2 regions of the Paenibacillus allorhizosphaerae genome follow, and region 2 is predicted to be linked to the other one. Evidence: a T-box and tRNA genes for the amino acid it is inferred to sense, from the RefSeq annotation. Region 2 holds a T-box; the other holds one or more tRNA genes.
What was found. The T-box of region 2 lies ahead of leuS (leucine--tRNA ligase). A T-box ahead of a tRNA ligase gene usually reads a tRNA of that ligase, here a tRNA-Leu.

Region 1: it encodes a tRNA-Leu, which carries the amino acid that the T-box ahead of leuS (leucine--tRNA ligase) is inferred to sense. The anticodon was not compared.

The regions. Positions count from the first base shown of each region.
Region 1 is NZ_JBHSRV010000006.1:46,080-60,731, reverse strand. Features, by position in the region: gene ACFQI7_RS21625 (EamA family transporter) at 308-1,288, opposite strand; gene ACFQI7_RS21620 (glucose 1-dehydrogenase) at 1,319-2,080, opposite strand; gene ACFQI7_RS21615 (hypothetical protein) at 2,231-2,527, shown strand; gene ACFQI7_RS21610 (hypothetical protein) at 2,618-3,058, shown strand; gene ACFQI7_RS21605 (YkvI family membrane protein) at 2,984-4,030, opposite strand; gene ACFQI7_RS21600 (DedA family protein) at 4,242-4,847, shown strand; gene ACFQI7_RS21595 (DUF4309 domain-containing protein) at 4,917-5,633, opposite strand; gene ACFQI7_RS21590 (xanthine phosphoribosyltransferase) at 5,954-6,523, shown strand; gene ACFQI7_RS21585 (hypothetical protein) at 6,659-6,982, shown strand; gene ACFQI7_RS21580 (hypothetical protein) at 7,082-7,420, opposite strand; gene ACFQI7_RS21575 (hypothetical protein) at 7,524-7,757, shown strand; gene ACFQI7_RS21570 (adenosylcobinamide amidohydrolase) at 7,754-8,467, shown strand; gene ACFQI7_RS21565 (hypothetical protein) at 8,506-8,733, shown strand; gene ACFQI7_RS21560 (hypothetical protein) at 8,760-8,990, opposite strand; tRNA gene ACFQI7_RS21555 (tRNA-Leu) at 9,352-9,435, shown strand; tRNA gene ACFQI7_RS21550 (tRNA-Leu) at 9,476-9,559, shown strand; gene ACFQI7_RS21545 (GNAT family N-acetyltransferase) at 9,649-10,134, shown strand; gene ACFQI7_RS21540 (Hsp20/alpha crystallin family protein) at 10,207-10,647, opposite strand; gene argS (arginine--tRNA ligase) at 11,002-12,711, shown strand; gene ACFQI7_RS21530 (hypothetical protein) at 12,802-12,933, opposite strand; gene ACFQI7_RS21525 (YqzE family protein) at 13,025-13,219, shown strand; gene ACFQI7_RS21520 (hypothetical protein) at 13,319-14,254, opposite strand; gene ACFQI7_RS21515 (YqhG family protein) at 14,460-14,652, opposite strand, start outside.
Region 2 is NZ_JBHSRV010000001.1:1,412,573-1,427,224, reverse strand. Features, by position in the region: gene ACFQI7_RS06335 (AAA family ATPase) at 1-946, shown strand, start outside; gene ACFQI7_RS06330 (DUF58 domain-containing protein) at 949-2,196, shown strand; gene ACFQI7_RS06325 (transglutaminase TgpA family protein) at 2,193-4,418, shown strand; gene ACFQI7_RS06320 (YqeG family HAD IIIA-type phosphatase) at 4,535-5,029, shown strand; gene yqeH (ribosome biogenesis GTPase YqeH) at 5,037-6,167, shown strand; gene ACFQI7_RS06310 (shikimate dehydrogenase) at 6,227-7,096, shown strand; gene yhbY (ribosome assembly RNA-binding protein YhbY) at 7,153-7,446, shown strand; gene ACFQI7_RS06300 (nicotinate-nucleotide adenylyltransferase) at 7,462-8,049, shown strand; gene yqeK (bis(5'-nucleosyl)-tetraphosphatase (symmetrical) YqeK) at 8,039-8,617, shown strand; gene rsfS (ribosome silencing factor) at 8,640-8,987, shown strand; gene ACFQI7_RS06285 (CvfB family protein) at 8,984-9,886, shown strand; gene ACFQI7_RS06280 (class I SAM-dependent DNA methyltransferase) at 9,934-10,725, shown strand; T-box leader at 11,036-11,268, shown strand; gene leuS (leucine--tRNA ligase) at 11,324-13,774, shown strand; gene comER (late competence protein ComER) at 13,844-14,652, opposite strand, start outside.

The DNA of each region.
Region 1 (14,652 bases), on a different contig from region 2:
GGCGAGCGGAGCGCTTATGTCTGCGGAACAGCTGAGCCGGGGAACGGCCGAGCAAATGTACCTGTGCATCCGATTTGCGCTTGCCGACGAATATGCGGCATCCGGCATCCGGCTCCCGCTCGTCATCGACGACCTGTTCGTCAATTTCGACGACGAACGGCTGGAGCGCGGAATGGAGCTGCTTCAGACGATAAGCGAGCGGCATCAATTGCTGCTTTTTACATGCCATCATCACGTGCTTGAAGCGTACCGCCGTCGTTTTTCAGATCAGTCGGTCATTCGGATCGGTTAGAGGCGGGGTACGGCACTACGCCGCCAACCGCAAAATCAAGATGCCGATGATGGCGCACATCAGGCCGCCCGTTTCGAGGCGGCTGAATTTTTCTTTCAGCACAAATCGCGCGTAGAGCAGCACGATGATGACATTCATGGCGATAACCGCGGAGACAAGGCCCGTCACGCCGAGCTTGAACGCGGGTAATATCAGCATCATGCCGCATATGTTCGAAATGCCGACGAACAAGCCCCACAGGAATGTTTTTTTGACGGACCAGCGGGGAGCAGCGACTTCGCCTGGAATGCCGGACGCTGATTCACTTCGCGGTACGCCACTCTGCGTATCGACGGATGCGGCCGGTTCCGCCGCGCCTGCCGCTGTTTCCTGCACTGCTTGCCGCAGTATTGCTCTTGCCTGGCGCTCGCGCGCCGAATCCATCGCCCACGATAGGCCGAACAGCAGCGTGCCGGTCGCGTACATGACCACGAGCGTAGGCAAAGGCGGAGCGCCCAGCATGGTCGAAGCTTTGGAGGACAAGTCGGTGAAGCCGAAAAACAGCATCGTCAGCACTCCCCAACCCGCGCCTTGCAGATGGCGTAACGAAATGTCGCTTGAATAGCGGATCATGAGAATGCCGCCCATGATGACGACGAACGCCCCGAACTGCCATATATTCAGCTTTTCTTCCCATAAAAAATATGCCAGCACGGCGACGACGACCGGCGGCAGCGCCGTGAACATCGCCACAAGCGAAGCTTTGCCGACGGCAAAGCCTTTATACATGGCGGCGTTGGACACGAAGGAGAACAAGCCCATAAGTGTTCCGATCCATACGGAGGATGTCCAAGCTTGTCCGGCGGCGAAACCGGCCACGGCGGCGATGACCATCCCGGAAAAATAAACGCCGAACAGCAGCAAATTGCGCTGGATCGGCCGCTGTGACGTCCATTGATATAAAATGCCTCTAAGACCGAAGCACACTGCTGCTGCTGCGGCAAATACAAACCACATGATGCATATCCCCTTGCTGCATTGTAATCGTTATTCCTCGTATATCATTTTCACGGTCATGCCCCCGTCAATGACCCAGTTTTGTCCTGTGATGAAGCCTGCACGGCTTCCCGCCAAGTACAGGCAGGCGGAGGCGATATCATGCGGCGTGCCGACGCGGCCTACCGGATGCTGCAAGCGGTCCTGCTCGGAATGAATCGGCTTTAGCCGCTTTGATGCTTTCTGCCAGTCCCGCGTCTCGATCCAGCCGGGACTGATCGCATTGACACGGATCCCGTATGGACCCAGACTTACCGCCATAGCGTGGGTAAGGGCGACGATCCCGCCTTTGCTTGCGGCGTATGCTTCCGTATCCGCTTCCGACATCAGCGCGCGGGTCGAAGCGATGTTGATGATCGAACCTCCGCCTTGCGGCGTCATGGCTCTGGCGGCCAGCTGCGAGCATTGGAACGTGCCGCGCAGATTGACGTTCAGCACTTCCTCGAATCGCTCGAGCGGCAATTCCAGCATGGAGCCGCCGCGTCCGATGCCTGCATTATTGACAAGCACGTCGATGCGTCCGAAATCTTCCAGCGTCAGCTTGAAGAAACGTTCCACTTCTTCGGCTTTTCCGATATGACACGGCACGAACAGTCCTGTTCCGCCTATATCCCGAATGTCCCGAGTCAGCTCGCTCCCGGCTTCTATATCCGTGTCGGCTGCGGCTACCGCGTAGCCGGCCTTGATGAACTCCAGCACAATGGCTTTGCCGATGCCTTGTGCTCCGCCCGTAACGACGGCCACTTTTTGCATAAGCCTTACCTCCCGCGATGGATTCGTAAGTTTTTCTTCCTCGTTATGTTACCATAACATTCAAAAATCAACTACTGCGCGTGAATTATGTATGGAAGTTATGCTAGAATAGGAAATCATGTCCTGTGAGACGAGAGAGGAGGCCGCACCATGGACCCCGAACAACGTACACCTCGCGAAATGACGTACAAGGTCGGCTGGAAACGGAGCAAGATCGTCTCCGCTCCGAATAAGACGGAGGCGTTGCCAGAGGCGACCGGACAGCCCGACCCGTATCGCACGGTTCCCGAACCGCTGCGTCCCGCCGTCCGATTCAACGATAACGTGCTTTGGAAGCAAACGCCGATCCCGCCCGTCAAGCTGATGAAGGTTGTCCTGATTCTTTTGCCGGCCGCCGTTTTTGTCTTGTTCGTTTGGATGGTCTACTGGCTGTCCCACTATTCATAAAGATCCGCTCCGGCACCGATTCGCCTAAGCGGCTTCGACATCAGATTCATTCGATCTTACATTTACCGAACGATTGAGGTGCTGTTCATCATGATGACATTTCTAGCCGTTATCGGCGGTTTGGTCGGCTTGACGGTTACAGGTTCCGCCGTGCTGTTGGGATGGACTCTTTACTCGCAGCTGAAAGCTTCGCATCCTGCGAATGCGGAGAAGGACGACGCGCACGCATCTTTTTACTTGAACGCAGCGCCGCATTTAATCAAATGGACTTTTTTCGATTACGCGCTGTTTGCTTTGTTTGTGATCGGCGGTTTGTTCCTGTTTACGGATTTGATCGCCGTGTTTCGTGACCGGGAAGCGTTTCCCCCTTACCACTACGGATATTTGTTGTGCGGCTTTATTTTTACGTTGGCCGGCATGCTGATGATGGCGGTGCGGCTTGTGCTTACCGTTTCGCTAAGTCGGACGCTCCGGTCCGCGTCTATGCCAGATCATCATCACCATCCAGGCCATGCTGAGCATGCCGAATAAAGGATAAAGCGAAGCCAGCAGCGTCTTGAAACCGATTTGGCTCACGCCGTAAGCAACTACCAAAATAATGGGGACGATGAAATTGTACTTTACCTTCGTCCGCTGCTCCATTTGCAGCGCCAGCCCGTAGACGTCGGATAGCAGCGTCGTGAAAATTTCTCCGTAGATGACGAGAATGAACGCCATTTGAAGGACCGGACCGAGCCTGTGCACGATTTGAGCCATCGGGATCTCGAATCGTGCAATGTCCGGCATTTGCGCCGCGAGCGCAAAATGGCCGGCCAGCAGCATGCCTCCGATCCATACGCCCCCCAGAATGCCGCCCCATCGCAGGACGAACCGGTCTTTAATCTGTGCTCCAAGCGGTACAAGCACGCCTTGCGCCATCGTCAAATTGAATGCGGCATACAGTAGAGGGGCAAACCAGACGCGCTGGGGGGAAACGTTGGATTCCATCTCAATCCAATTGAAGGAACCCGGGGCGTTCCATGTGTCCCAGACGATCAATACGCTGAAAAACGCCATCAGCGGAACGACGACCGAGTTTGCGGCCATGATGGCATCCATTCCTTTTGTCAGCAGCAAATAAGCGAGAAGCAGCGTGATCAGCAGTCCCGCCTGATACGGAAGATGAAGCTGTTCTCTGAATACCGATCCGGCTCCGGCCAACATGACGGTACACACGCCGAACAACGTGACGAGCGTAAACAGACTGACCCAGTTGCCGATTCGGCGTCCGAACAGCAAATTGTTCAGGTCCTCGTACGATTTTGCTCCCAAATCGCTGGCAATCAGCATTAATTTGATGCCGAGCCATACGAACAAAGCGGTCGCAAGGCCGATCGTCAGCGTGGCCATACCCCCGTACCGGGTAAAAAACTGCAGGATTTCCTGACCCGTAGCAAAGCCCGCCCCGACGACCGTGCCGACGTATGTAAAGCTGACCTGCAGTATGTTTCCCCATTTTTTCATGAGTCCGAGCGTCTCCCTTCCAACGGCTGTATAGTACAACCTATGAGATTCGTCCAAGCCTCATGCCTTATTATGGAGAAACGATGTTAAAGTTTCGTCAAAACGGGCCATCGCTTCTCTTTCTCCCTTGGGAAATGTCAAATATTCTGCTACAATAGAAGATACTTGTCTGTTAGAACATACTTTCGAATATCGCTTGGAGCGTGTCACGGTGGAGCAACTTATTGGGCTCATTGATCAGTACGGTTATATCGCATTATACGGACTTTTGGCGTTGGGCATTATCGGTATACCGGTCCCGGATGAAATATTGATGACAACCGTCGGTTCATTAACTGCAGGCGAGGAGCCGTTGCTAAGCTATTGCATATCCCTGTTTGTCAGCTTTTGCGGCGCGATGACAGGAATGATGATCAGTTATTTGTTAGGCAAAAAAGTAGGCAAGCCCTTTTTGTACAAATTCGGCAAGTGGGTGAAATTGACGCCAGAGCGGTTGAATGTCGCCGAGGGTTGGTTCAAAAAATACGGTCTTTGGGCCGTTGCTTTCGGTTACTACGTCCCCGGCATCCGTCACTTTACGTGCTACCTCGCCGGTGTGAGCAACGTCGGGATATGGCGTTACTTGCTTTATGCCGGTTCAGGCGCGCTGATCTGGTGCTCCACATTTTTGACGCTCGGGCATGTGATCGGCATCAATGCTCCGGTCATTCTGGATATGATGCATCAATACATGGGACTTAGCGTTACGATTATCGTCTTGTTGATAGCCGTCGCCGCCTATATTTATTGGCGCATTCGCAAAAGGCCGCTGCTGTAGTATACAAGTTAAAAAAAACCTTGACCCGTTGATCGGTCAAGGTTTTTTTGGCGTAGTATGTCGGTCCGGCTATTCGGCAAAAAGCTTGATGGAGTTCACTTTTTGCGATTTGGGATCGATGTCGAGCTTCAAAATGGCACCAGGCGATTTGTAAGTCATCACGAGGCTTGTGTTGGAATCCGGTTTCCCCAGCGCCTTGCTGACGTCCGCCACCGGATCGCCGAGCTTCAGCCCGTTTAATCCCGGATCGATGCCGTCGCTGCGGATATCGATGAATTGCAGCTGATTTTTTTTGTTGAAACCAGCCATAAAGTCGGTATAGTCATAGACGGTAATCGGATCGGCATCGTCTTCCATCAAGAAGGTGTCCTTCGGTTTGCCGAGCTTTTCCGTAATCTCCTCCAGGCTCGTTTTGAGCGTCAATCCGAGAAGCGTCGGCTTTTCTTGCGTATATGGCGACTTGATCTCAATTTTCGGCTTGCTGCTCGTATTCGGTTTGGCCTCACCTTTCTGCGGCTCTTCCGGCTTGGGCTGGTCGCTGCTGACCAGCGCTACTTTGCTGTCCGGGTCGGCAGGAGAATTGGCCGGAGCTTGCGGCAGCGCCGTGACCTCGGCGAGCTTCTCTTGATCCGCTTCGGGAGCGGACGGCGGTGTCGCGGTTGGTTCCTGCTTCTGAACCGCAACGGGCTGGGCCGGAGCCGGTTTGTAGTTCTGGCAACCCGCGGCAAGCAGCAGAACAATTACGAGTGCGGACATATAGCCGACGGAGTTTCTTTTTCTCTTCATCTCGAACTCCCTTTCCCTGTAACTTCCTCGTTACAGCCTTACTAATCATACCTGTTTGCCGAACGCTACTCAAAGAGCAAAAAAGGCCAAATCTATTCAAATAACATAGTTATCGCCCGTTTTCATTTTCAAAACTTGCTTTTCACTTCATAGAATACCAGTTTCACGCGTTCTAACCTTTTATAACCATATAGACGAAGGATGAACCGTAAAAGTTGCATAAATTTTTTGAAGTTCCAGTAAGGGGTACTTGAAACCTTCTTTGGCATTATGATAAGTTTACGGAAAAGGTTTTGACCAGCGAAAGGCGAGGGTACGATATGGAGTTATTGAAACAAAAAATAAAAGAGGTCGGCGTTGTCGTTTCCGACGATGTCATTAAGCTCGATGCCATATTGAATCATGCGGTAGATCCGGTATTGACGACGGCGATGGGGAAAGAGTTCGCCAGGTTGTACCGCGAGGAGAACGTGACCAAGATTATGACGATCGAATCGTCGGGCATCCCGATTGCCTTCGCCGCGGCGCAGGAGCTGAACGTACCGATGGTATTCGCCCGCCGCAAGAAAACGCTCAATACGGATACCGAAACGTATTGCGAGCGCGTCCCTTCGTTTACGAAAGGGATGGTTACCGACATCATGGTTTCGAGGGAGTTTTTAAACGAGTCGGACCGCGTCGTGCTCATCGACGATTTCATTGCAAACGGAGACGCAGCCAGAGGACTGATTCGGATCATTCGCCGTTCCGGCGCTACGCTGCTTGGACTTGGCATAGCCGTGGAGAAATCGTTTCAAGCCGGTGGCAGAACGATACGGGAAGCCGGCATCCGCGTCGAATCGCTTGTCAAAATTGCATCGTTGACCGGCGGCGTTATCGAATTCGAATAGCAACATTTGCATCGGATATTTCGTAAGCGAAAGCCTTCCCATGGTCGGCGTTTTCCATTATAATTACTTTCAGAACACTTAGGTCGCGCTCAAGCAGCAGGTTGTTTGGCGTAAATTTCCAGGAGGTGTGCTGCTGTGGGGAAAGAAATTCCAACGGATTTTTTCGTAACCAAACTGAATGAGGCGAAAATTCATTTCGAACGTGCCCTTGATTGTAAGCATACGGAGTTTGACGACCTGTATCCCTATATGATTGAGCATCCTCAGTTTTTTTGGTACAAACGGTATGTTGCTTGGTCTGAGCTGCTGACGGTCGTGAAGCTTTGTAAAGAATTGGAGATCGACTGGCAAGGACAGTTCTCCGAACAGCAGGTCGACTATATCAATAAGCGAGTCATGTCCAGCAAAGTGCTCGATTATTGGTTTGAGACGAATGATTCCAAAGAGCATGTTGGTTAAGTAAGACGCACTTATCCAAGCATAATAGACAGAGCCTGTCTCCGGACGTTGTCCGGGGGACAGGCTCTTTTTGTCGGGCTTGACGGACCAGGCCGGAGCTTACTGCCCAAGAACGTTCATCTGTTCGATGTGCTTTTTGGTTTCCGGTGTCCCGAGCTGATGAAGCAGCTTGTAAATTTGGGAAAGCGACCTGTCGTACTCGTCGTTAGGCTCGTCGTGGTGGTATTCCCGGAAAGGGATATGTGCGCGAACGGCCGATGCCTCCTCAGACACAAGCCGATCGTCAAACAATTCCTCCAGCTGGTCGATCTCGTCTTCGGTCGCCACGATTTCCAATTCAAAGTTGCCGATCACGTCCTCCGGCTCCAATATTTCGGCTGAGCCGACCGTGACGTAGTATGTTTTTTTCTCTGCGGGGGTTTCGGCTTGCATTGCCATTCATCCTTTCTCTTCTCGTGTCGCACTCGTCTGTTTTATTGTATCCCCAAAATGTTGTAATCTTATGAGGAAGGAACCTGAAGAGGTAAGGGAGGCGCTACTTATGATTTCGGATGAACAGTTGGACCAATACCGGTTGAACGGAACGCTGCTGCGCGTCGTCCGGGACGCGGATCGCACGAATGACGTCAGAGGCTATGTCGTCGCTTGGGACGACAAGACGGTGCTAGTCCGGAAGCGGACCCGCAATGTGGTGAAGTTGGACCGGGGTTATATATACCAGCCTTATGAAGAGCCGCGTGCCCAGCTGTGGCCAGAAGGGGAGGACAAGCCGTGATCCCCGGTCTAAGCGACAGCTTTACGGATCAAGGCTGGGCCAGTTTCTTCATGATTCGCTCGGAAACGCCAATGCGTACGCTGAATTCATCCATATGGGGCGGAGGCTTCGGATCGCACCGGTATTTGATGAACCGTCAGGTGGACAAGCACTACCATTGCCACGACCCGCAGGCGGAGATGCATGCTTTTATGGCGGACCATGGGATCGATGCGTCTCAAACAGCCGCACTGCTCACCGCTGCGGATCTGAAGGACAGAGCGTATGAAACGCAGCGTCTGCCGAATGGAAATGAAGTGTGCTGCTGGGTTACGGCCGGATTCAGCAACAAAGCGAGAGCGGGACTGACGCAGGATGCGGGTGCCTTATATCCCGGCACGATCAATACGATCCTCGTCGTGGACGGCTTGTTGACCGACGCTGCGTTTGTGAATGCGGTTATTACCGCCACCGAAGCGAAAACCGCTGCATTGCAGGATTTGGGCGTTTTTGTCGACAATCGGGACGGCGGCGTCTCGGCTACAGGTACGACAACGGACGCCGTATTGATTGCTTCGATGCAGCGCGGCGCATCGTTCCGGTATGCAGGCACCGCGACGCAGCTCGGCTATGCCATCGGCTGCGTCGTATATGAAGCGACGATGAAATCGGGAGCTCGCTATCAGAGGCGGACAACGACGCATGATCCGGGAATTTCCGGGCAAGCTTAGCTTACGAGCTTTGCGGTGAACAAAGGAGGCGAAACCCATTGAAGAAACGGCAAGCGGAGCAAGAGAAAGACGATTACATTATGCTGGAGAAAGATTACATATTGCGGCTTAGGGAAGGAAGCAGCGGGGTAGAAGGAGACGTCATTATGCTTGACGCCAAAAAGCCGGGCCAGGGCACGCATTTGTTCGATGCGCCGGCGCAGGATACCCCCGAAGCACTGGCCGCGTGGGCCAGACAAGCTTTAAGAGCGTATAGGGAAGGCTAAAAAGGGGGAGCGGGGGTACACGGAAATCAGGTACGGAATGCCGAAAGCAGCACCAAGAGTCCGAGGGTAGCCAGAAGGCTCACCGTCACGAAGACGAGACCCCCGAGCAGAAGCAAAATCCCCGGAAAAATAAATGCGACGATCATAGCGATTCCGACAGCCCAAAGCGCTGCTTTCAGCGTCAACCTCAGCATAGCCCACAGCAGCAGCGCGAGCAGTGTTCCCCCTGCGATTTGCAGCAAAATCATTGTTATCATCGCTCCTTTCTCCTTCGTTCCATTTATATGGCCAAGGCTCCGAAAGGATGACTCCGAAATCTACGGACAGGCATAAACGATGAAGGACTTGCATATGATGGTATTCACTCTACATGCATGGAGGGAGTGTGCTGCGCATTGAAGGAAGGATCCGCTTTAAAAGGAACGGTCTACGGTATTTTGTTTACGCTTCCGATCTGGGCGCTCATCGTTTGGGGTGTATGCGAGTGGCTGAACGGCTGATTCGTTTCAATCCGGGGCGACGGATGGCGTGCTTTAAAACATGTTGACTTCATTTTCGAAGGATGATAAGATACTATTTGTCTCCTTAAGAGAGGCTCTCTGAAAGGGATGTTGGTTTGCGGTCATGGCGGAATTGGCAGACGCGCTAGATTCAGGTTCTAGTGGTGTAACAACCGTGGAGGTTCGAGTCCTCTTGACCGCATTATCCTAGCCTCTTATCAGCGACATCTAGCATGATGTGTGCGGTCGTGGCGGAATTGGCAGACGCGCTAGATTCAGGTTCTAGTGGTGTAACAGCCGTGGAGGTTCGAGTCCTCTCGACCGCATCCCTACATATGAAGCGCAACCTTTCAGCAGCCTGCTGAAAGGTTTTTTTAACAAATGACGATCTCTTGAACAAAGGAAGTTGACAACGATGCAGATCAGATTCGCCTTATCTTCGGATTTACCGCAAATTGTTGAAATTTATAACGACGCTGTGTTGCACACCGTTGCCACGTTCGATACCGTGCCGCGCACACTGGAGCAGCAGGAGCAATGGTTTGAGCAGCATGGCGCCGCATACCCCGTGTTGGTGGCTGAACGGGACGGCCGGATTGCAGGGTGGGCTTCCGCGAATCGATATTCCGACCGGCAAGCATACGCAAGAACCGCAGAGCTATCGCTGTATGTGCGGCAAGATCAACGCGGCCAAGGCATCGGCAAAGCGTTGTTCGAACGCCTTCTGGCGGAAGCGAAGGCTGCGGGGCTTCATACGGTATTGTCCCGCATCGTGGAGGGGAACGACAACAGCATTCATATTCATAACTTACACGGCTTCGATACGGTGGGCACGATGCGCGAGGTCGGTTACAAGTTCGACCGATTGCTCAACGTAGTTCTCATGCAAAAAATATTGTAGACAAAAAAAAGCAGCTCCCACGACCATCCAGGATGTGCGCCGGAGACTGCTTTTGTCGTTTATTAATCCAAATTAATGAAACTCTACGTTAATGCGGCGATGCTCTTCTTGTTTGACTTTTGGCATTTTGACTTCCAGTATCCCGTTTTTGTAGGAGGCGGTCGAGCCTTCCTCCAACACTTCTACGGGCAGCGAGATTGAACGGTGGAATTTTCCCGTATATCGTTCCTGGTGATGGAAGCGGTCTTCCGTTTTCTCCTGAGACCGGTGGATAGTCCCGGAAATCGTCAACGTCCGCGGCTGTACGTGAATATCGACGTCTTCCTTGCGTTCCAAGCCGGCGATTTCAAAATGAGCTACGACTTCGCTGTCCGTCTCGAACACATCCATGCGCGGCGTTCCGAATTCGGATTGAAAGCCGAAGGCTGCCGGAATACTCTCGTTGAAAATGCGGTCCATTTCTTTTTTCCAGCGGTCTACATGACGACGCGGCTCGAATGGCGTTAATGGCAAGTGGACGACCTCCTTAAATGTTATAAAAATACGTTCATAACACATTTTTAACACTAACGTCGCGTTCATTCATGGAGACTGCTGGAAGCGGGGAAGGAATGCGCCGGGAATGAACATACTGACGAATAGGATGCGATCATAAGCGCCTCCATCCGCTTGACTCGTTTTTCTCAGGCCGATATAATGTAAGTTATGTAAAGACTGGCAAACTAGCACCTATGCTGCATGAATAGAGGCACCCCGTACGGGGTGCTTTATTAACGATTTGAAGTGCTCCGACAAGGAGTTTTACTTACATCAGAAGGCAGTACTTGGGGCTTGGAGCGGTCGCAGGACGAAAGGGGTTCATCCGTAATGAATTACAAACAATGGCTGGCCGAGCAATTGGCGGGGCAGCTCGAAGGCGTCACGCTGGAAACGATTGAGGAGCTGATCGAATATCCGCCGAATCCGCAGATGGGCGATTTGTCGCTGCCCTGTTTCAAGCTCAGCAAGCAGCTTCGCAAGGCGCCGCAGGCGATCGCCGAAGAACTGAAGGCGAAATGGGTCGCTGGCGACTCCGTTCAGCGCGTCGACGCCGTGTCCGGTTATTTTAACGTTTTTTTGAATCCGGCGCAGTTCGCTTCCGAAGTGATAACGGAAGTGCTGAAGAAGGGTGAGCGGTACGGCTCGCAGGAGTTGGGCAAAGGCAAAAACATCGTGATCGATTTCTCGTCGCCGAATATTGCCAAGACGTTCCATATCGGTCATCTGCGTTCTACCGTCATCGGAAAGGCGCTGTACAATATATTCGAATTTATGGGCTACAACAGCGTCGGGGTCAATCATCTCGGAGACTGGGGAACCCAGTTCGGCAAGCTGATTGTCGCGTACAAGCTGTGGGGCGAGCAATCGAAGGTGGAAGCCGAGGGCATTGACGAGCTGCAGCGGCTCTACGTAAAGTTCCATGACGAGGCGGACACAAAACCGGAGCTTGAGGATGAAGCGCGGGCATGGTTCGTCAAGCTGGAGCAAGGCGACGCGGAGGCGGAGAAGCTGTGGCGTTGGTTCGTGGAAATCAGCCTGAAGGAATTCCATAAGATGTACGACCTGCTTGGCGTTACATTCGATTCTTATGCCGGCGAAAGCTTTTATAACGATAAAATGGCGGCCATTCTCGACGAACTGAAGGCGAAGAAACTGCTGGAGGAAGACGAGGGAGCGCTGCTCGTCCGTTTAGACGATTACAATATGCCTCCTGCTTTGATGGTGAAGAAAGACGGCGGTACGCTGTACCATACGCGCGACGTGACGGCGGCGATTTACCGTAAGAACACGTATGATTTTGAAAAAGCGATATATGTGACCGATGCGGGACAAAGCCTGCATTTCCAGCAGTGGTTTAAAGTCATCGAGCTGATGGGACATGATTGGGCGAAGCAGCTGCAGCACGTACCGTTCGGCAAAGTATCGTTGGAAGGCGCAAAGCTGTCTACCCGTAAAGGCAATGTGATCCACTTGGAGGAATTGCTCGCGAAGGCGATTGAGAAGACGCGGGAAATTATCGAAGAGAAAAATCCGAACATGGAGAACAAAGACGAAGTAGCCCGCAAAGTCGGCGTCGGCGCGATCATCTTTAACGATCTGAGCAACAACCGGATTAAGGATATTGTGTTCTCCTGGGACGAGGCGCTCAATTTCGAAGGGGAGACCGGTCCTTACGTTCAGTATACGCATGCGAGAGCTTGCAGCGTGCTGCGTAAAGCGGGAGTCGAAGGGGACAAACCCGAAGCCGCGGCAATCGATGCCGAGCTGTTGACGAATGCGGAAGCGCAAGGCGTCGTACGCGAGCTGTACTTGTTCAAGGAGCGCGTAGAGCAGGCAATGCACAAGCTCGAGCCTTCCATCGTCAGCCGTTACCTGGTCGATCTCGCCCAAAGCTTCAACCGGTTCTACCACGAATGTCCGATTCTCGTAGACGATCAAGCGGTTCGCGCCGCCCGCCTTGCTCTGGTGCAGAGCGTGCGGATTACGCTCAAAAACGGTTTGAGACTGATCGGTCTGGAAGCTCCAGAAAAAATTTAGTTGCTTATCATAAAAAACACCCGCAGAAGCGGAAGAATCCCTTATCCAGGTTCTTCAAGCTGCTGCGGGTGTTTTCATTTCAGCCAGACGTTATTTGCCGCGGAATTTTGCCGGGCGACCTCGCGGGCACGCCGTTTTGGATTCACCCGACTCCGTCTGGCTTGAGACCCGATCGAGCGCGGATTTCGTCTGCTCCAACAGCTTCAGCATGTGCGTACGCACAAATTCGAGCATCTCCGCATCATGCGGTTAGGGGATCGCGTTTGCTGTCGCATTCTGTTGACTATACTAAGATTAGGAGGTTGATAGAATAATGGCCAAAAGCGACGAGCTGGTGAAATATTTGACGGTGCAAGTCGTGAAATATATCGAGACGCCGAAGGACGTGCGCAAACAAGTACGCGCCGGACGCAAAGAAGTGCGGGAGCAATGGCAGTATCGCTGGTTCGGTCTGCTGCCGGTTACTTTGCGGGTATGGCGTGAACGATATTTTCGAAAACGGGATTAAGTGCAAAAAAAAGGAAAAGCTTTGCACCCCGAATCGGCGAAGGCCGGTTCGATGTGGCGAAAAGCTTTTCTATATAGGGAAGAGGAGAAAAACCGTTAGTTAAGGATAAAATCCGCCGGCGGAAGCCAGCGTTTCAAACGGCAGGTAACGATCGTCGTCCTGAAGTACTTTGACGTAGACGTCGCCGCCGGACCATACGTGATAACCGGACACGGATAACGGAAGGATGACGCTTCCCGAGTACAGCTCGGCCGAGAAGACCGGTTTGCGGGCGCTGCGAATCCACTCCTGCAGCTTACGCTCCGTCATGCCGGCTTCCGGTTTGCCTTGAACCCACGGCAGCCGCTGATTCGGTTCGGCGGGTGCCGTTTGCCCGGCTTCTATTATATTATGCGCGGGTTCGGTTTTCGTGAACGGCTTTGTTCCTGGGCTTGTGCCGGTTTCAACCTTCGGAAGCTTGCTGCCGTCTTGGAACGGAAGCTCCTCGCCGGTTTTCGCATCGAGATACCATTCCCTGTCCGCACCCTGCACGGTAATTTTCCATACTGCTTGCAGCGGGTTGTAATACAGACGTTCGGTTTTGTAGGAATAATCGAAAAGTTCCAGCTGCACCATACTGCGGTACAGCGTTTGCATACTGAATAGCGGATACTCGCCGTTGCCGTATTCGGCCAAGCGGTACTTATCCGGTCCTGCGTCATACAGCACCAAATACCCGATGTCTCGGCCGCTTGACGCGACCAGAATCACCCACCCGTGAGTGCCAGGGCCTAGCGGATAGCTTGTCCACGTGCTTTGCTTCCACTGCTCGAAGCCTTGCTGCGACGACAAAACGCCAATGAACCGGTTTGCCGCCTCCGATAAGGAAGAAGATCGAATTTCGTCCGGGATTCCGGGTGAAACGCTGCCTGTCGCGGCGAGCTTCGTTTCCGTCGGCAGGACGGGCTGCTGCAGCGCAGCGGAAGGGTAAGGCCGTGCCATCAGCAAGCTTGTACAAAGAAGGAACGCCGTCAGTCCGAACGTTCTTAATTTCATCAATTCACCTGCTTCGCTGGTAGGATAGGCGGCGGTCGCTTTAAGTCGTAACTACCGCTCAAAGCTTCCTGAGCCGAAGGCCATATGCGCCTGCCGGTGCGAATATGACTTTATTTTATAGTGTATGTGATAAAAAGTTTGTTAGAACCTGTAGCCCGCATCAAAAAAGTTTTCCCGTTAATGCGCTTTCGTTCGCGCCCGTTCGTCAGTACGCCCTCCCATTCGTCTGTGGAAAATGAAACAAACCGCAGTTGATGGCGGATATTTGGATGCGGGGGCGGTACTGCCAGTCGACTTCCTGAAGACGACCGGCATATTGGGCTTCGATCACCGGTTTTTTGTCCGGTTCGGCTGCTTGCAGCAGCGACTCATAATAATCTTTCACGCGAATTTGCTCA
Region 2 (14,652 bases):
CAGAGAAGAAGTTCAAGCGTTAAAACGCATACAAGAAAATTTGGAGTCTTGTATATTAGGCAAAACCGACGAAATTAAATTGCTGCTCACGGCGATGCTGGCCGGAGGCCACGTGCTTCTGGAAGACGTGCCGGGCACAGGCAAAACGGTTTTGATCAAAGCGCTTGCCAAATCGATTCGCGGCCAATTCCGCCGCATTCAATGCAATCCCGACCTCCTTCCTACCGATATCACCGGCGTATCCATTTATCATCCCCGGGATGAGGTTTTCATGTTCCGGCCGGGTCCGATCATGACCAATATTTTGCTTGCCGACGAAATCAACCGCGCAACGACGAAGACGCAGTCCGCTCTGCTCGAAGCGATGGAGGAACGCCATATTACCGTAGACGGGGAAACGCATGAGCTGCCGAAGCTGTTCCTGCTGCTCGCTACGCAAAACCCGATCGATTTCGAAGGAACTTATATTTTACCGGAAGCACAGCTCGACCGGTTTATGATGAAATTCAGTCTGGGCTATCCCGACGAGCAGACCGAGATGCGCATGATCGTATCACAAAGTATCGTTCATCCGCTGGAAGCGCTCGAGCCTGTTGCAGACAGCGAGCAAATTCTCTCGATTCAGCAGTTCGTCAAACAAGTACATCTGGAAGAAGCGGTTGCTGCTTATTTGATTGCCATCACGCGCTTGACACGTGAGCATCCCGCGATTTTTTTGGGCGCGAGCCCGCGGGCTACCCTCGCGCTGGTACAAGCGGCCAAGGCGTATGCGCTGCTGAATGAACGTGAATTTGTAATTCCGGACGATATTAAGTTTTTGGCGCCTTACGTGCTGGGCCACCGGATTTTGCTCCAGGCGGAAGCAAGGATGGAAGGAGCGACGGTGCAGTCCGTGCTTCAATCGGTATTCCAGCAGGTGAAAGTGCCCGTGCGTTGGGAGAAATGACGATGATTAAATCTTCCTATGCCCACAAGCTGGCGGAACGGCCGCGGTACAGCCGCAAATTTTGGGCTGTGCTCATCACCTTTTTGTGTAGTCTGGGATTTTTATTGTTCCAGGGCGGGAAGCTGGCTTTCATGCTGTTTGTCATTATATCGATTCTTAGCGTTTACTTGCTGCTCGGGCAGTGGAGCGGCATTCGGAGAACCCAGGGCAACCGCACGTTGTCAAATGTCGATTTCGGATCGACGATTGAAGCGGGCACGTCGCTCACCATTTCCTTGCAGCTGCAAATCCCGGGCTTTTGGCCGATGCCGTATATATTCGTGAAGGATCGGATGTTCCACAAGACCGGGCGGGAGCTGACGTTCGAGGCGACGCTTGTGCCCGATTGGCGCCGGCGGGCGCATTGGGAATACAAGACGCCGTCCATGCGCCGCGGGCATTATTACTTCGGCCGGACGGAATGCGTCACCGAAGATATATTCGGCCTGTTCGAGCACAGCGGCGAGCTGGATCTGCCTCAGAGCATTTCCGTGCTGCCGCAAATGGTCCCGATCCGGGAATGGCAGCAATTCCATCATATGCTGAAGGGAACGAATCACCATTCGACAACGACCCGGGCGTCCCGGGAGACGACGCAAATTAACGGCGTTCGCGAATATATTTACGGCGATCGTATTTCGCGGATTCACTGGAACGCGACAGCCAAGACGGGGACGTGGAAGTCCAAGGAATTCGAACGTGAATCGCTTCCCAAATCTTATCTCGTGCTTGACCGGTCCGTGAAAGCGTACGGCGGGGAGGAACAGTTCGAACTGGCCGTTTCGGTCGCGGCGTCCTTGTTCCAATACGGCTCTAGCCGCGATCTTTCTTTCGGCCTTGTTTCACGGGGGAGTGACGACGTTTACTTTGAACCTCGCTCGGGGCAATCCGTTTATAATGCGGCCATGCAGCACTTTATCGATGTGGAGGCCGACGGCCCGATGGGACTTAGGCAAGTACTGCTGGAGAAAGTGCAGCAGCTTGTGCCCGGCAGCTTTATGGCTATCGTCAGCCCGCTGTCCGGCGAGCCTATGCTGCAAATATTGACTTGGCTGAAGCAGCAGCAGATGAATCCGTGTCATCTTTGGATCGGCAACGATTCCACCGGCAAGGATGCCTGGATTTTGCAGCTGAAATCCAAAGGAATTACCGGCTATTCGATCCAGACGTTGTCGGAGCTTCCGGCCCGGTTGGGAGGGCGGCACGGATGACCAAAAAAATGACATGGTGGAAACTCCTGCTGTGGGGCGGTTGGACGCACCGGTTATCGGTGTTGTTGAGCGGAATTTTTCTTTTGCAGTTTACGATCTGGTTCGGCAAGGAAGACGGCATGTGGCTGGCGGAAACAGTGGTCATCGTGCAGCTCGCCCTGGTTGTAACCGCGGTGTTCGAGCACTTCCCGAGGCTTCATTGGCTTGTGCGCGGTGCGCTGGAGCTCATAGCGATCGTAACCATCAACGTGCAGGTGCTTGAACGCTATAAAGTGATCGATTCGATGGATCTGCAAAGCTTCTTTTCATCGCAATTATTTTTAAATTTGTATGAGCTTACCCCTTATCTCTGGTTTGGGCTTGGTGCCTGGGTTGCTTATTTGACCGTCATCTGGTTTGTGGAGGTCAAGTGGCGCATTTATTTGCTGCTTATCGTAAGCGTGCTTGCACTGTGCATACGCGACTCTTTCTCGTCCATTTATTTGTGGCCTCAAGTGGCTGCGGTCGTAGGCTGCGGATTGTTTCTGCTTATTCTCAGCCACTTTAGCCGCCTGCGCCGCAAAGATCCGGAAGCTTGGAACCGGCTTGCCGATTACCCCGCGTCGATCGCGGTTCCGGTCGTGAGCCTGATCAGCTTAACCGTGTTTGCGGGCGTCCTCATGCCGGAAACCGGGCCGCTGCTGACCGATCCGTACACCGCTTGGAGACAGTTCCGCGGCGAGCCGGTAAATTTCACGACGGGTAAAGGCATTCAAGTGTCCGCAAGCGTGGATGGCTATGATTCGTCCTCAGGCTATAGCCGCAGCGATACGATGCTCGGCGGCGGCTTTCAATTTGACTATACGCCGGTGATGACGATCGATACGACGCACCGCGGATATTGGCGAGGCGAATCCCGTTCGATGTATACGGGCCGGGGCTGGGACGAAAGCGACAGCGAGCGGCGAGGCGCATGGAGTGCGGTTCGTCCGGACTTTGCGGTCACGCCGGATCCCCGTCAAGCGGCGGGTAAAGTCAAAACGGTAGAAGTCGTTCAGACCGTGACGCTCCTTACGGACCAGCGCTATCCTGTATTGTTCGGCGCCTATGCCATGGAGAAAATGGTGGACATTAACGGCGCGAAGAGCGGCTTCGAGCCGCTGCAATGGAATGCGCCGCAGTCCGAGCTGCGTTACAGCGAGCGGCAGCCTTATCCAAAGACGTATACCGTCGTTTCGCAAATGCCGGTCATAGACGAAGAGGCGCTGCGCAAGCTGCCGCTAGAGGCGTCAAAGCCGGATATGGCCGAATTTTTACAGCTGCCGGACAGCTTGCCCGAGCGCGTGCGGAAGCTGGCGGCCGACCTTACCAAGGACGCGACCAACGCGTACGATAAAGCCAAAAAGCTGGAGCAGTACTTGCAAACGGCGTACCCGTATACGAATAAGCCGGATTTATCCAAAGGCCGAAGCCGCGACTTCGTTGACCGGTTTCTGTTCGAGATCAAGGAAGGGTATTGCGACTATTACTCCTCCGCTATGGTTGTGATGGCTCGTTCGCTCGGACTTCCTGCCCGATGGGTGAAAGGTTATGCTTCCGGCACGAGTGCCTATGAAGAAGAAATGCTTGGGATGACCATGGATGAGGGACTGCTGGACCCGGATATCGGCGGGTTGTACACCGTACGGAATTCGGATGCGCATTCCTGGGTGGAGCTGTATTTTGCCGGTTACGGGTGGATTCCTTTCGAACCGACCTCCGGGTTCGTGCTTCCGCGCGCAGTGCCGGAAACGGAAGTGGCCATTGATACATCGACGGTTCCGGCCACGCCGCCAGACTCGGCGGAAACGGACGGCAGTTTGATTACGGGCAAACATGTCGGTTGGGGCGCTGCAGTTCTCGTTCTGCTCGCCGTGCTTGCGTACCTTGCACGCCGCTTCCAGCTGATCGATTTGATCGCGGAATGGGCCCGCCGCAGGCGCGCGCAGCTGCTCAAGCAAAAAATCATTATCGAGTGCGAACGGCTGCTCCGCATATTCCGCCGCTACGGCTACGTGCGCGAGGAGCATGAAACGCTGCGCGAAGCGGTCCGAAGGTGGACGAAGCAGAGCAAGTGGATGACAGCGGAGCTGGATACGATCCTTCAGCAGTTTGAAAAAGCGAAATACGGCAAAACGGATGTTACCGAAGAAGATTGGCGCCAAACCGCGCAAAGCGTGGAAAAACTGCGTTCGCAAATGTAATCAAAAAGGAAAAGACCGTGCTTTCACAGCGGTCTATTTTCTTTTTTGCAACAAAAAGGACAATTATGGTATAGTTTGACGTATATAGGTCCGTCCAAATTCACGAGGTGAACGTTTTGTTGAAAAAGCTCATTCCGCAACAACAGGTTAACTCGATTTACGAAATTGATCTGCACGCATTGTACAAGCAGGGATATCGCGGCATTATAACGGATTTGGATAACACGCTGGTTGGGGCGAAAGCGCCGCTTGCCACGCCGGAGCTGATCGATTGGCTCAAGGTCGTCGGGCAAGTAGGCTTTCAGATCGTCATCGTTTCGAATAACCAACGCGAGCGGGTCACCCAATTCGCGGAGCCGCTATCCCTGCCTTTCATTTATAGAGCGAAAAAACCGACCAATGCATCTTTTCGCAGGGCGCTGCACATCATGAATTTGAAAGCGGAGCAAACGGTTGTCATTGGAGACCAAATGCTGACCGATGTGCTTGGAGGCAATCGAATGGGACTGTATACGATACTGGTGCAGCCGATTTCTCCCATAGATGAAGGTTTTTTTACGAAAGTGAACCGAAGGCTGGAGAAAGCCGCCCGGATTATGATGAAAAGGTAGGGAATGTATGTCAGCCAGTAAAGATACCACAACCGCGGACACCCGCTGCGCGGGATGCGGCGTGCTGCTCCAGCACGAGGATGCGGCGCGTCTCGGTTATGCGCCGGAAAAAGCGATGTCGCGGGAGCCGGTCATATGCCAGCGATGTTTCCGCATCAAAAATTATAACGAAGCGTCGGGCATCACGTTGAATCAGGACGATTTCCTGAAGCTGTTGACCCATGTCGGCGCAACGCAATCGCTCGTCGTCAATATCGTTGATTTATTCGATTTTGAAGGCAGCATGATATCGGGATTGCCCCGTTTTGTCGGGAATAACCCGATTGTCCTCGTCGTGAACAAAATCGATTTGCTGCCTAAGGTCACCAATTACAATCGAATCGTGAACTGGGTGCAGCGTCAAGCCAAAGAAGCGGGGCTGAAAGTGGTGGAGGTCGTTCTCTGTTCCGCCAAAAAAAATATGGGCTTTGAACGCGTCATCGAAGTGCTCGATCAGCACCGGCGCGGCCGCGATATTTATGTGGTCGGCGCAACCAACGTCGGCAAGTCGACGCTGATTAACCGGCTTATACACGATTACAGCGATCTGGATGCCGAGCTGACGACTTCGCAATATCCGGGGACGACGCTCGATTTGGTGCGCATCCCTATGGATGACGGATCGTCGATTATTGATACGCCGGGCATTGTATACAAGCACCGTCTAACCGAGCTGGTCAATAAGAAAGATTTGATGAAACTGATGCCCGGAGGCCCTGTCAAACCGATGGTGTTCCAGTTGAATGAACGGCAGACGATATTTTTCGGCAGCCTGGCGCGTTTCGATTTCATTCAAGGTGAGCGTCAGTCGTTTACTTTTTACGTATCGAATGCCATCACGGCCCACCGCACGAAGCTGGAACGGGCGGATGAGCTGTACGCCGAGCATAAGGGAGAATTGCTGGCGCCTCCGGCGAAAGCGGATTTGGACGAATTGCCCAAGCTGACGAAGCACGCGATCCGGATTCCGAAGGGCAGCGAATTGGACGTATCGATCTCCGGTCTCGGGTGGATCAAAGTGAACAGCAATGCCGGCGCGGAACTGGCCGTTCATGTACCCAAAGGAGTCAAAGTGGCCGTGCGGGAATCGCTTATTTAGACTTGCGGGTCGTTGGAAGCATTCGCTCCTAGTAGAGTAACGGGGAAAGGGAGAGAGGAATGGGGAAGCACAAGCTGGACAGTCATACGATTCTTTACGGTGTATTCGGTGATCCGGTGCGTCACTCCAAGTCGCCGATCATGTTGAATCGCGCCTTTGAGGTCGCCGGTTTGAATGCGGCCTATGCCGCGTTTCATATTTTGCCGGGGACGCTAAAGGACGCGATCGCCGGGATTCGGGCGCTGCAATTTCGCGGGGTGAACGTAACGATCCCGCATAAAATCGAGGTCATGTCCTATTTGGATGAAATCGATGAAGGCGCGCGCGTCATTGGCGCCGTCAACACGATCGTCAACGACAACGGGCGGTTGATCGGCTATAATACGGACGGCATCGGCTATGTCCGTTCCTTGAAGGAAGAAACGGGCGTCGAATTAAAAGGACGGAAAGTGCTTATGATCGGGGCCGGCGGCGCGGCCCGAGGCGTAGGTTACGCGCTTGCCAAAGAAGGCATAGAGCACATGTACATTGAGAACCGTACAAGAGAAAAGGCGGAAGAGCTCGCACGTTCGATGTCCTCCTTTTGCAGCGTATCGGCTATTGGGATGGACGAGGTTGCCCGAATATGCGACGAAGCGGTATTGATCGTAAATAACAAGTCGGTCGGAATGTACCCGAACGTGGACGAAGTCCCGATGGATACGTCGCTTATTCGCACCGGTACCGTTGTCAGCGATCTGGTGTACACGCCGCCATTGACCCGTTTTTTGCGCGAAGCGCGCGACCTTCGCGGTGCGACGATACACAGCGGGCTGGGGATGTTTATTTACCAAGGCGCTTACGCGTTTGAGTATTGGACGGGGCAGCCCGCGCCGATCGAAGCCATGCGGGAAGCGGTAGTACAATCTTTTGCGGAATCGTCTCATTAGGACGGTTCTGTTTCGCTTCAAGATCATTTTATACGAATAGAGGTAGAACAGTCAGCATGCTAACAGGCAAACAAAAAAGGCACTTGCGCTCGATGGCTCATCATTTGAATCCGATTTTCCAAGTCGGCAAAGGCGGAGTGAACGATCATTTGATCCGGCACATCAATGAAGCGATCGAGGTAAGAGAGTTGATTAAAGTATCGATATTGAACAACAATATGGACGACCGCAATGAAGTGGCGCAGCAGCTTGCAGACGGCGCGGAAGCCGAGCTCGTGCAAGTCATCGGCAAGACGATTGTGCTGTATAAGGAATCCAGGGATCATAAAACGATCGAGCTGCCGGTCTAAAAAGAGGTGAGCAGGATGAAGGTCGGCCTAATGGGGGGCACCTTTGATCCGATACATATCGGTCATTTGCTGGCTGCGCAAAGCGTTTGCGAACAAGCGGGACTCGACGAGGTTTGGTTTATGCCGGTCAATGTGCCGCCTCATAAAGAGGCGGCGCCGGGGGCTACGGCGCAGCAGCGCTGGGAGATGACGAACCTTGCCGTGGAAAGCCATCCGATGTTTCGAACGACCGACATCGAGCTTCGCAGGGGCGGCGTTTCTTACAGCATCGATACCGTAACCTTGCTCAGACGGCAGTATCCCAGTCATCATTTTTATTATATTATCGGGGCTGACATGGTACGGTATTTACCCAAATGGTATAAGATCGAAGAATTGGTTAAGCTGGTAACCTTCGTCGGCTTGGAACGCCCGGGTTTCGATCCCGGCTTTACTGAGCTCCCGCCGTCGATCCGCGAATCGCTGATGATGGTGAAGATGCCGCAAATCGATTTGTCTTCCACCCGGATCCGGGAGCGCCGCGCGGCCGGACGGCCGGTGCGTTACATGGTGCCGGATCGGGTAAACGATTATATCGAGGTGAACCGGTTATATGAATCGTGAACAACTGATCGAATCCGTGCGATCGCAAATGCCGCAGCAGCGCTGGACACATACCGAAGGCGTGATGGAAACGGCGGTTATTCTTGCGGAACGTTTCGGGGCCGACCCGGTGAAGGCGGAAATGGCGGCGATTCTGCATGATGTGTGCAAGTACTGGCGCGTTGACGAGCAGGCGCAAATTATTCGCGAAAACGGGCTTCCGGCGGATCTGCTCGATTACGATAAAGAATTATGGCATGCGCATGCGGGAGCATGGATCGCTTCCAACCGCTATGGTGTTATCGACGAAGAGGTGCTCAATGCGATCCGTTATCATACGTCGGGGCGCCGCCGAATGACGCTTCTGGACAAGGTCGTTTGTCTCGCCGATTATATGGAGCCGGGACGCGATTTTCCCGGCGTGAATAATATTCGCGAAACCGCCGAACATAGTCTAGAGAGAGCTTTGCTCGCCGGTTTTGACGGAACAATTCGTTTTCTGCTGGACAAAGGCAGAAAAATATATCCGCTCACGCTCGAAGCACGCAACGGACTGCTGGAGGAACTGGAGCAGCAAGAAGCAATGTAATTTATATTTGGGAGGAAACCTAATGACCATTCAACCGGACGATCTCATGTCCATCGTCGTCGATGCGGCCGAAGACAAAAAAGCAATGAACCTGATCGCGCTGAATCTTCAAGGAATTTCGCTTATTTCCGATTACTTCGTCATCTGTCACGGGAATTCCGAAACGCAGGTACAGGCTATTGCGACCGAAATCCGTAAACGTGCGGAGGAGCATGGGGCGCGCATTCGAGGCTTGGAAGGGATGGACACGGCCCGTTGGGTCCTGGTTGACATGGGCGACGTCGTGGCTCATGTGTTCCATCGGGATGACCGGGAATATTACAATATCGAGCGTCTGTGGTCCGACGCGAAAGTGGTCGAGCGGGTATGAAGCTTGAAGCCGGGACGTTTACAAGACTGAAAGCGGCAAGAGAAGTATCGCCGTACGGTTATTTTTTGACGGACGGTACGGTGGACGTGCTGCTGCATTATAGCGAAGCAACGGACAAAATTAAGCCGGGCGACGACGTGGACGTGTTTTTATTTTACGACACGGAAGACCGGTTGGCAGCAACCATGCGGAAGCCGCTCATTACGCTCGGGCAGGTGGCGCTGCTTGAGGTGATGGACATCCATCCGCGCTTCGGCTGTTTTCTCGAGATGGGACTTGGGCGGCATTTGCTCTTGCCGTTTCGAGAGCTGCCCGAGCTCAAGGAGCTTCGTCCCGTCGTAGGAGACAAAGTGTTCGTCGTGCTCGCTCACGACCGCCAAGGTCGTCTGGTTGCCAGGCTGGCCGGAGAGGAAGAGCTGAAGCCGCTGTGCTTCCAAGCGCCGTCCAGTTGGAAAAACCTTCGGATCGAGGCGCGGGTGTACAAGCCGCTGCAGATGGGAACGTTCGTCGTTTGCGAAGGCGGAGTGCTCGGTTTTGGAGCGATCGGCATGATTCATTCGACCGAACGGACAAGGCTGCTTCGTCTTGGGGAACAGGTGCAGGCACGCGTGACCTTTGTCCGCGAGGATGGCAATGTCAATTTGTCGATGCGCGAACGCAAAGAGGTCAGCCGCGACGAAGATTCCGAGAAGCTGCTCGCCTTCCTGCGGGAGCGGCCGAACGGAGCGATGCCCTACTCCGATGAAACGCCGGCCGATCTGATTAGCCAGCGCTTCGGGATGAGCAAATCGGCGTTTAAGCGCGCGATCGGCAAGCTGATGAGAGAAGGGCTGATTACTCAGGAAGGCAGTTGGACCTATTTAAATAAGCGCGAAGATGCTCAGCCGGTTACCGAATGAAATCGATTCGGTCCCGGCCTTCATTTTGATTAAGGAGACGAATCCGGATGGCTTATCAGCAGTTTTCATATTTGTACGACCGGCTCATGGAAGACATGCCGTATGACGATTGGGTCCGGTTTGCCCGCCAATGCTGGGACAAATACGGTTCGCCGCGAACGGTCGTGGACCTCGGATGCGGTACCGGCAGTACGGCTATTCCACTGGCGAAGCAAGGCTATGAAGTAATTGGCATTGATTTATCGGAGGACATGCTTGCGATCGCGGATCAGAAAGCGGCCGCCGAACAGCGGAGAACGCCTTTTCTGGCCGGGGGCAGCGTACAATGGTTGCAGCAGGATATGCGGGAGTGGGACATCGGGCGTCCGGCCGATGCGGTCATCTCCTTTTGCGATTGCTTTAATTATTTGCTGGAGGAAGACGACTGGGCGCAGGCATTTAAGCGGACGTATGAAGGGCTTGCCGAAGGAGGCGTGTTCCTGTTTGACATGCATACGCCATTGCAGCTCCACAATTATGCGGAGTCGCAGCCGTTTTTATTGAACGAAGAAGATATCGCCTACATTTGGACAAGCGATTTCGATTCGTCGCGATGCGAGATCGAGCATGCGCTCACGATCTTTTTTCGCGAAGGAGACAGCGAAACCGGTTCGGACGATGCGCTCACGGAGCGCTTTCAACGAATTGAGGAAGTCCACGTACAGCGGGCGTACCCGATCGTTCGGGTGGAGGAGATGCTGCGGCGCGCAGGTTTCCGGGATATATCGTGCTATGCGGATTTTTATTGGAAAAAGCCGTCGGAGGACACGGAACGGGCGTTTTTTCTTGCGGTGAAATAGAAGCCGTTTCATTGGGGCGAATCGTTCAGCGAAGACGCAATAGCAACTGAATCAAGCATAAAATCATGCCCCAAAGCGGAATCGAGAGCGCGATCCCGTTGATCAAGCCTTTCATGGAAACCGACTCCTTTGTCGTAACGTGCTGGGCGGCTGCAATGGAGCAACTGCAGCATCAGTATGGCCAAAAGAGACGGTCCTTAAACCGCAGCAGCATTCCGTCATGCAGAAATGACAATGGCATGGCAATGGGTTATGGACTTGACAGCAGGGAGTGCTTTTTCATATAATGATGTGTAAAGTTGGATACATTTACAAGGCTGTGACAGGAAGTAGTAGCTTTTACGCCCTTTTTCAGAGAGCCGGTGGCACAGGTGGAAACCGGTAAATGGCAAAGCGAACTCGTCCAGGAGCCAGAAGGTGACGGATTGGAAGATCCCAGCCGGATCGTGACCCCGCGTTAAGGGGTTCGAGTGGACGCAGGCAAAGCATGCCTGCCGTCAACTAGGGTGGTACCACGGGAATCCGAAGCTTCTCGTCCCTAGCGCAAGCTAGAGGCGAGGGCTTTTTTTGTTTACGAATTGAAGGAGGCATTTGGATCATGGCGCACGATAACAAAGTACAACAAGGGTATAACCCGCTCGTAATTGAGCCGAAATGGCAGCAATATTGGGATGAACATAAGACGTTTAAAGTGCTTGACGACGACAGCAAGCCGAAGTTTTATGCGCTGGATATGTTCCCGTATCCTTCAGGCGCCGGGCTTCATGTCGGCCATCCGGAAGGCTACACGGCAACGGACATCGTGTCCCGGTACAAGAGAATGCGGGGCTACAACGTGCTTCATCCGATGGGGTGGGACGCTTTCGGTTTGCCGGCGGAACAGCATGCGCTCGATACGGGACAGCATCCCCGGGATATTACGGTGAAAAATATTAATAACTTCCGCCGTCAAATCAAGTCGCTCGGATTTTCCTACGACTGGGATCGCGAAATCAGCACGACGGATCCGGACTACTATAAATGGACGCAATGGATTTTCATCCAGCTCTATAAAAAAGGACTCGCCTACGTCGACGAAGTTCCGGTCAACTGGTGTCCCGCGCTGGGCACGGTGCTTGCTAACGAGGAAGTCATCGACGGCTTGAGCGAACGCGGCGGCCATCCGGTCATTCGCAAACCGATGCGCCAATGGATTTTGAGAATTACCGAATATGCGGAACGGCTGCTCGAAGATTTGGAGGAGCTGGACTGGTCGGAAAGCATCAAAGATATGCAGCGCAACTGGATCGGCAAGTCCAAAGGCGCGGAAGTGACGTTTGCCATCGAAGGGCATGACGGTGACAGCTTGAAAGTATTCACGACGCGGCCCGACACGCTGTTCGGCGCAACGTACTGCGTACTGGCGCCGGAACATGAACTGGTGGAACGCATCTCGACGCCGGAGCAATCCGCGGCGGTGAAGGAGTACCAGGAACGCGCGGCGCGCAAGAGCGATCTGGAGCGGACCGATTTGGCGAAGGAAAAGACCGGCGTGTTTACCGGCGCTTACGCGATCAATCCGGTCAACGGCGAGAAGACGCCGATCTGGATTGCCGACTACGTGCTGGCCGGATACGGTACGGGCGCGATTATGGCGGTGCCGGGCCACGACCAGCGAGATTGGGAATTCGCGAAACAATACGACATTCCGATCATTGAAGTGGTGCAGGGCGGCGAATTGAGTAAAGAAGCGTACGCCGGCGACGGAGAGCACGTCAATTCCGGCTTCCTGAACGGTTTGAACACCGAACAAGCGATCGGCAAAATGATTGAGTGGCTGGAGGAGAACGGCAAGGGTCAAGGCAAAGTGACGTACCGGCTGCGCGACTGGCTGTTCAGCCGCCAACGCTACTGGGGCGAGCCGATTCCGATTCTTCATCTGGAGGACGGCACGATGAAGACCGTTCCGGAAGATCAGCTTCCGCTGCTCTTGCCAGACGTTGACGCCATTCAGCCTTCGGGCACCGGCGAGTCGCCGCTTGCGAACGTAACCGATTGGGTGAACACGGTCGATCCGGAGACGGGCATGCAAGCGCGCCGTGAGACGAACACGATGCCGCAATGGGCGGGCAGCTGCTGGTATTACTTGCGCTTCATCGATCCGAAGAACGATAAGGCGCTTTGTTCGCCGGAGCTGCAGCGCAAATGGCTGCCGGTCGATCTGTACATCGGCGGCGCCGAGCACGCGGTGCTTCACCTGTTGTATGCGCGCTTCTGGCATAAAGTATTGTACGATATCGGCGTCGTCGATACGAAGGAGCCGTTCTACAAGCTGGTGAATCAAGGCATGATTCTCGGTGAAAATATGGAGAAAATGAGCAAATCGCGCGGCAACGTCATCAATCCGGACGAAATCGTGAATGAGTTCGGTGCCGATACGCTGCGGATGTACGAAATGTTCATGGGACCGCTGGAAGCGACAAAGCCATGGAATACAAACGGGGTGGAGGGCACGTACCGCTTCCTGAACCGGGTATGGCGATTGTTCGTGCAGGAAGACGGAACGCTCAGCCCGAAGATCGGTGCAGAAGAGAATTTGGGCAGCGAGTCGTTCAAGCGGATTTGGCACCGCACGATCAAGAAAGTAACGGAGGATTACGAGGCGCTGCGATTTAATACGGCGATCAGCCAATTGATGATTTTCGTCAACGAAGCCTACAAAACCGACCGTTTGCCGAAGGCGGCCGCGGAAAACTTCGTCCAAATGCTCTCCCCGCTCGCTCCGCATCTGGCGGAAGAGCTGTGGGAGAAGCTCGGGCACACAAATTCCGTATCGTATGTGGATTGGCCGGTATTCGACGAGGCGTGGACGGTCGACAACGAAGTGGAGATCGTCGTTCAAGTGAACGGCAAAATCGCGGAGCGCGTTAGCGTTGCCGCCGATGCGGACGAAGCGACGATGCAGGAGCTCGCGATGGGACTCGGCAAAGTGAAGGATGCCATCGCCGGCAAAACGGTGCGTAAAGTCATTACGGTGAAAGGCAAGCTCGTCAATATCGTAGCAGGGTAAAAATATAAATAACCGCACAGCAGTCCAGCGCTCTGTGCGGTTCATACGGAAAAACGTGAAAGCATCGCGTTAATCGACCTTCGTTCCGAATAGCCGGCTTTCTACTTTTTCCACATCTTCATTATATTTTGCATGAGTTGTGCGGATCAGGTCGTGAAAGACCCCGTGCAGCTCTTTTTCCATTAGTCGGAGTCCTTCGGCCGTAATGCCGCCCGGAACGGCGACCCGCTTCTGGAGCGAGGCGGGCGTGAAGCCTCCGGTAGTGAGCAGTTTGCCGGTGCCAAGCAGCATCTCGCTGGCGAGGACGGTTGCTTCTTCCTCGGATATGCCCGTTTCCTCCACGGCCGCTTCCACGAACTTTTGAATAAAATAGGCGAGAAACGCCGGTCCGCAGCTTGAAAGATCCGAGGAAATCCGGGTAAATTGCTCGGACACCCGAAGCGGGCTGCTGATGTGGGACAATAAATTTTCAAGCCGTTCCTTGTCCTCCGGCATGCAACGGTCGCTGTATATGCATAATGTGGCGCCGCTCAGTACGTAATTTGTGATGCTCGGAATCACTTTAGCGATTTTGCAGGGAAGCTGATCTTCCAAATGTCTGAGCAACACCGGACTCGTGATGGAGATGAGAAGTTTGGAAGGCGATATGTCCGCACGAATCTCTTCGATGACCGTTTTGAATTCAAGGGGCTTGACGCATATAAACAGCAGCTCGGTAAGGGATGCGACTTCCTTATTGGAGAGGGCAACCTGAAGGCCCGGATAGCTATCCGCCAGAAGCTCGGCTTTGCTGATCGTGCGGTTAGTCACAAGCATTTGGTCCGGATTTAGAGCGCCGGACCGGATGAACGCTTCGATGAGAACACTGCCCATGCTGC